DNA from 3 places in the Pseudomonas sihuiensis genome. Region 1 is predicted to be linked to each of the others. Evidence: predicted binding sites of a transcription regulator. Region 1 holds the regulator's gene; each other region holds the start of a gene.

Evidence for each region. The regulator FliA, encoded in region 1, starts transcription of late flagellar genes. The targets are predictions, from matches to a motif close to CTAAAGTTTNNNNNNNNNNNGCCGNTAA.
Region 2: the regulator FliA is predicted to act here: its motif matches at 1,312-1,339, upstream of BLT86_RS07770 (methyl-accepting chemotaxis protein).
Region 3: the regulator FliA is predicted to act here: its motif matches at 1,385-1,412, upstream of motA (flagellar motor stator protein MotA).

What each region holds. Positions count from the first base shown of each region.
Region 1 is NZ_LT629797.1:1,908,574-1,910,839, forward strand. Features, by position in the region: gene BLT86_RS08995 (protein phosphatase CheZ) at 1-480, opposite strand, end outside; gene BLT86_RS09000 (chemotaxis response regulator CheY) at 500-874, opposite strand; gene fliA (RNA polymerase sigma factor FliA) at 975-1,721, opposite strand; gene fleN (flagellar synthesis regulator FleN) at 1,718-2,266, opposite strand, start outside.
Region 2 is NZ_LT629797.1:1,644,664-1,646,929, reverse strand. Features, by position in the region: gene BLT86_RS07775 (Na+/H+ antiporter family protein) at 1-1,267, shown strand, start outside; gene BLT86_RS07770 (methyl-accepting chemotaxis protein) at 1,383-2,266, shown strand, end outside.
Region 3 is NZ_LT629797.1:4,808,125-4,810,390, reverse strand. Features, by position in the region: gene motB (flagellar motor protein MotB) at 1-475, opposite strand, end outside; gene motA (flagellar motor stator protein MotA) at 479-1,330, opposite strand; gene BLT86_RS22520 (HDOD domain-containing protein) at 1,450-2,266, shown strand, end outside.

The sequences.
Region 1 (2,266 bases):
GGCGCCATCTCGTTCACTGCGGGCGAGGAACAGCTCGACACGCTTGGCCAGTTCACGAAAGCCGTCTACTCCAATTTCACGACGCATGAAACGGCCCCACTCGACGCTCAGGCTCTGTGCCTCATTGCTCAGGTCGTTGACCAGCGGCGCACTCTGCTCCACCAGATCCATGGTCCGGTTGGCGGCCTTCTCGGTCATGGTCACGACGTAGTTCAGGCGCTCGGTAGCGTCGGCGATCTGCGACAGCTCCTGGGTATGCGGCATACGCGGATCGAGCTGAAAATTGACAATGGCGTTGTGCAGTTCACGGGTCAGTTTGCCGACCTCGTGATACAGCCCGCGATCGCGGACCTTGTTCAGCTCGTTGATCAGTTGCACCGCGGCGCCGAAATTACCTTGCTCAAGGCTATCGACCAGATCGCGGGCATTGTTTTTCAGGGTCGACTCAAGGTCACCCAGCGTGGAGTCATCATGTTCCATAGCACCCTCGCGGCTGACATCAGCCGTTGACCCGCTCGAAGATCTTCTCGATCTTTTCCTTCAACACCTGAGCGGTGAAGGGTTTGACCACGTAGCCATTCACACCGGCCTGGGCCGCCTCGATGATCTGATCGCGCTTGGCTTCAGCGGTCACCATCAGCACCGGCAGGTGCTTGAGGCGCTCGTCGGCACGTACGGCGCGCAGCAGGTCGATGCCGGTCATGCCGGGCATGTTCCAGTCGGTCACCAGAAAGTCGAAGCTACCGCTTTGCAGCATCGGCAGCGCCGAGGTGCCGTCATCGGCTTCCGCGGTGTTGGTGAAACCCAAGTCCCGCAAGAGGTTCTTGATGATCCGTCGCATCGTCGAGAAATCGTCAACGATGAGGATTTTCATGTTCTTGTCCAAGTCGACCTCCGTACAGTCCCAAACGTATTGCGCTTGCAACTACGTCCTTTAATCGTGAAACCGTTTTGCGCCTGCGAGTACGCCGCGTTCAGCCAGCACGCCATTCACTCAGCCGCGAGCGCAAACGCGCCGCGCACTGGCTGTGCAACTGGCTCACGCGTGACTCACTAACCCCCAGCACTTCACCGATTTCCTTCAAGTTCAGTTCTTCATCGTAATACAGCGCCAGCACCAGACGTTCGCGCTCCGGCAAACCGGCGATGGCATCGGCCAAGGCCGCCTGGAAGCGTTCGTCTTCGAGGTCCCGCGAAGGTTCGAGGTGAGTGTGTCCGGCGTCTTCGTGCAACCCGCCATGCTCACCGTCCTGCAACAGGTCGTCGAAACTGAACAGGCGGCTGCCCAAAGTGTCGCCAAGAATGCCGTAGTAATCCTCCAGACTCAATTGGAGTTCGGCCGCAACCTCGTGATCTTTAGCGTCCCGCCCGGTTCTTGCCTCAACGACACGAATGGCATCGCTGACCATACGGCTGTTGCGGTGCACCGAACGCGGCGCCCAATCACCCTTGCGCACCTCGTCGAGCATGGAGCCGCGAATACGGATACCGGCGAAGGTCTCGAAACTGGCACCCTTGCTGGAGTCGTATTTGCGTGAGGCTTCGAGCAGGCCGATCATGCCGGCCTGGATAAGATCATCGACCTGCACGCTGGCCGGCAGACGAGCCAGCAGGTGGTAGGCGATGCGCTTGACCAGCGGCGCATAGCGCTCGATCAGCTGGTGCTGGGAGTCCTGCGCCTGAGCCTTGTTGTACATACGAAGTCCAGAGGCTGCTGTCATACGGCCGAGTCTGCGGTCGGTTGTTGCACCAGACGCTCGACGAAAAACTCCAGATGACCACGGGGATTGGCCGGTAACGGCCAGGTATCTACCTTCTGAGCTATCGCCTTGAACGCCAGGGCGCACTTGGATCGAGGGAAGGCTTCATAGACAGCACGCTGCTTTTGCACGGCCTTGCGCACACACTCATCGTAGGGCACGGCACCGACATACTGCAGGGCGACATCGAGGAAGCGATCCGTCACCTTGGTCAGCTTAGCAAAGAGATTTCGTCCTTCCTGCGGGCTGTGGGCCATATTGGCCAGTACGCGGAAGCGGCTGATGCCGTGATCGCGATTGAGCAGTTTGATCAGCGCGTAGGCATCGGTAATCGAGGTGGGCTCATCGCAGACCACCACAAGGATCTCCTGCGCCGCACGCACGAAGCTGACCACCGCATCACCGATACCGGCAGCGGTGTCGATCACCAGCACGTCAAGATTTTCGCTGATGTCACTGAACGCCTGGATCAACCCGGCGTGCTGCATCGGCGTGAGGCTGACCAT
Region 2 (2,266 bases), 260 kb from region 1:
CGTACACGTGGTCGTGGCGCTGATCATTGGTGCGCTGGCCGGTGGGCTGCTGGGTGGGCTGGGCGTCGAGGGCACGCTGAAGGCGTTCAACCAGGGGCTCGGTGGTGGGGCGACCGTTGCCCTGTCTTACGCGCTACTGGGCGCTTTCGCCGTTGCCATTGCCAAGGCGGGCCTGGCCCACGCCCTGGCGGACAAGGCTCTGGCGCTGGTCGGCAAGCAGCAGGAAGGCGCCGGTGGTGCGCTGAAGTGGCTGCTGATCGGGCTGCTGCTGGCGGTGGCGATCTCCTCGCAGAACCTGCTGCCGATTCACATCGCCTTCATTCCGTTGCTGGTACCGCCGCTGCTCTATGTATTGAGCAAGTTGCAACTGGACCGTCGCTTGATCGCCTGCGTGCTGACCTTCGGTCTGATCACGCCGTACATGTTCCTGCCGGTGGGTTTTGGCGGCATCTTCCTCAACGACATCCTGCTGGCCAATGTCGCCAAGTCTGGTGTCGACGTCACGGGCATCAGCATCACCCAGGCCATGGCCATTCCGGCACTGGGCATGCTCTTCGGTCTGCTCGTGGCGGTGCTGTTCAGCTATCGCGGCAAGCGCGTATATGACCTGGAAAAGGTCGCGCAGGCCGAGCGCGTGGACGTGCAGTACAACCCGTTGAGCCTGCTGGTGGCAGGGCTGGCCATCGCCGCGGCGTTCGTCGTGCAGCTGTGGCTGGACTCGATGATCATCGGTGCGCTGGTCGGTTTCGTGATTTTCTCGGTGTCCGGCGTGGTGCGCTGGAAAGAAGCGGACGGCCTGTTTACCGAGGGCATGAAGATGATGGCCATGATCGGCTTCATCATGATCGCCGCTGCAGGTTTCGCCGAGGTGATGAAGACCACCGGTGAGGTCAAGACGCTGGTCGATAGCTCTGCAGCCCTGATTGGCCACAACAAGGCCGTTGGCGCGCTGCTGATGCTGCTGGTCGGGCTGCTGGTGACCATGGGCATTGGCTCTTCCTTCTCGACCATCCCGATCATCGCCGCGATCTTCGTGCCGCTGGGCGTGCAACTGGGTTTCAGCCCGCTGGCCATCGTCTGCATCGTCGGCACGGCCGGTGCCTTGGGTGACGCGGGTTCACCTGCCTCGGACTCGACGCTCGGGCCAACCTCGGGGTTGAACGCCGACGGTCAGCACAACCACATCTGGGACAGCGTGGTACCCACCTTCCTGCACTACAACCTGCCGCTGCTGGCGTTCGGTTGGGCCGCCGCTATGCTGCTGTAAAGGCGTGAACAGACGCCGGGTTAAGTTCTCGGCGCCTTGGGTCGCTTAATTCTTCCACGGGGTTGCCGATATATCGGTAGCCCCGTTTTTGGTTTCGCACACAAGGACAATAAGAATGCGCCTGACATTGAAAGCCAAGGTAATCCTGCTTGCGCTGGTTCCCGTCATCCTCTTCGCGCTGGTGCTCAGCGGAACGGCGGCGAGGGTGTTGCAGAATCTGGCTGCTGACGAAGTGGCCGAGACCCGTGAGCGTCTGCTGCAGGAGAAACGCAGCGAGCTCGAGCACTACATCCAGATCGCACTGGGCTCGGTGAAGGGGCTCTACGATGGCGCCGCGCAAGGCGACATGGCCAGTCGCGAACAGGCCATCGCCATCCTCTCGAAGATCAAGTACGGCGCCGACGGCTACTTCTTCGGCCACGACTCCAACGTAGTGCGCCTGTTCCGTGGCGACAGCCCGGTGGATGTCGGCAAGAGCCTGGCCGACCGGCGCGACCCGAACGGTGTGTACATCAACCGCGAGTTGGTCAACGTGGCGAAGAACAACAGCTACTTCGTCAACTACTCCTCGCCGCTGCCGGGTAACGAATCGGTAATGGTGCCCAAGCTCGCCTACAGCTACTACCTGCCCAAATGGGACATGGCCCTTGGCACCGCGCTCAACCTCGACGGTATCGAGGCGCAGATCGCCGAAGTACAGGCCGAGATCGACCGCCGCATCGGCACCATCATCACCAGCATCATGGTAGTGGCGGCGGTCCTTCTGCTGGTGTTTGGCGTGATAGGTGTCTGGCTGAGCAACGCCTTCCTGCGTCCGCTGCAGCAAATCAAGGCCAACCTCGACGATATCGCCGCGGGGGAGGGCGATCTGACCCGCCGCCTGCCCGTCACCAGTGAAGACGAGTTGGGCCAGTTGGCCGGGTCCTTCAACCGGTTTGTCGAGAAGGTGCATGGCCTGGTGCGGCAGATCGTCGAAATGACCGGGCAGCTTACCGAGCT
Region 3 (2,266 bases), 2.6 Mb from region 1:
GGATGCGCAGGCCATCCTGGGTGATTTCGAACAGTATCTGGTCCTTGAAACGCTGCAGCTCGGGATTCTCTTCGACCTTGTTCTGCAGCTCCTGCAACAGCAGTTCCAGACGCTCCTGCTCCATCTTTTCAGCCAGGGTTTCGATCTGATCGGTGCTGACGCCGGACTCATCCGGTTGACTCTCCGGCGTCTCGGAGATGTCAGGATTAAGGGTGCGCTCGGGCGCTGGCGTAGGCGTGCCGCCCAGGTCGATGGCGTATGGACTGGCACTCTCGGTGAAACCGATCGGGTCCTGGAAATAGCCGGAAATGGCTTTCTTCTGTTCCGGAGTGGCCGATGTCATCAGCCACATGACCAGGAAGAACGCCATCATGGCGGTTGCGAAGTCGGCAAAAGCGATCTTCCAGGCACCGCCATGGTGTCCGCCAGCGGTCTTCTTGACCCGCTTGACGATGATGGGTTGGTTATTTTCCATGGCTTAGCTGCCGCGCATGGCCTGTTCGAGCTCGCTGAAGCTCGGACGATGCGCCGGATACAGCACCTTGCGCCCGAACTCTACGGCCAGGGTCGGCGGCATGCCCGATGCTGAAGCGACCAGGGTCGCCTTGATCGCTTCGTAAAGGTTCAGCTCTTCCTTGGCGTCATGTTCCAGCGCGTTCGACAGTGGGCCGAAGAAACCGTAGGAAGCGAGAATGCCGAGGAAGGTACCGACCAGAGCAGTACCCACCTTCTCACCGATCTGCGCGTTGTCCGCTTCTGCCAGGATCGACATGGTGATCACGATGCCCAGCACGGCCGCGACGATACCCATGGCCGGCATGCCGTCGGCGACCTTGGCCACGGCGTGCGCCGGGTGCTCCACTTCCTCCTTGAGGCTGGCCAGTTCCATGTCGAACAGGCCTTCGAGTTCGTGCGGCGCCATGTTGCCGGAAGACATGATGCGCAGGTAATCGCAGATGAACGCAGTCATCCGCGCATCCTTGAGCACACCGGGATACTTGCTGAAGATCGGACTGGCGTTGGGATCTTCGACGTCTGCCTCGATGGCCATCATGCCCTCGCGGCGACTCTTGTTGAGGATCTCGTACAGCAGTTTGAGCACTTCGAGGTAATAAGCGTGGGTAAAGCGACTGCCAAACATGCTCAGCGATTTCTTGAAAACCTGCATGAACATGCTGCCGGGGTTGGCCTGGAGGAATGCTCCCAGCGCCGCGCCGCCAATAATCAGAACCTCGAAGGGGTGGACCAATGCCATGAACTTCCCGCCCGAGAGTATGAACCCGCCGAGCACACAGCCAAAGACGACAATGATGCCTAAGATTTTTACCATGGAGTAAACGCTTGTAGTGCCTAGTGGACGGGTTATTAAAAACAACCCTTCTAATTATCGGAGCTTATACGCCAGACTATAGCCAGTTATGGTCAAAAGCCAGTTCGACTCGAGCCAATATGCCGACGTCAAAGTCTCTGCCACGCACTCTGGACGCCTGGGTACAACATCTGGGCAAGTTGCCACTGCCTATCGAGCAGCAGCAGCATTTGCGCCTGCGTCGCATCCTGGGAGACAGTCGCCGGACCTGGCGCGAAATTGCCGAGGCGATAGAGTCCAGCCCCTCTTTCGCCCTGCAGGTACTGCGCGAGGCAAACCAATCGAGCAACAGCCTCAGCGATCCAGCCGAGAGCGTCGAAACTGCGCTGTCGCGCCTGGGCCTGAGCCGCTGCGAAGCCCTGCTCAGCCAGGCGCCTGCCCTGCCAGAAAGTGACATCCCTCTAGCATTCAAGCAGATTTTGCTGATCAGTCAGCATGCCAGCCAACAGGCTCGTGGCCTGTTCGGTGCTCGCCTGGCGCGCTTGTGGAATGAACTGCACGGCTGCAGCCTGCTGTTTCTCTCACCCATCTGGCCATTGCTGTGCGCCCATCCGCAGCTGTTCGAGGCCTGGGAGCAACGCGTGCTGCTCAAGGGCGAACGGCCCGCTGCTGTCGAGAAAGAGCTGCTCGGCGTCACCTTGATCCAGCTGTGCGTCAAACTGGCCGAGCGCTGGCGACTGCCAGAATGGATCGTGCGCGGCTACCGCCTGCTCGAGCGTGATCGTCGCCAACTGGTCCGGGCGCTGCACATCGCTCGCGACAACGAGCATCCCCTGCATCAACAGCAGATGCTCGACGCCGACATCCCCCTGCGCCACTGGCTCACCCATCCGAGCAACTGCGTGCTGCTGGCCAACGGTTTGGCAGTATCCGCCCACCACGCCTGGGATACCGCGC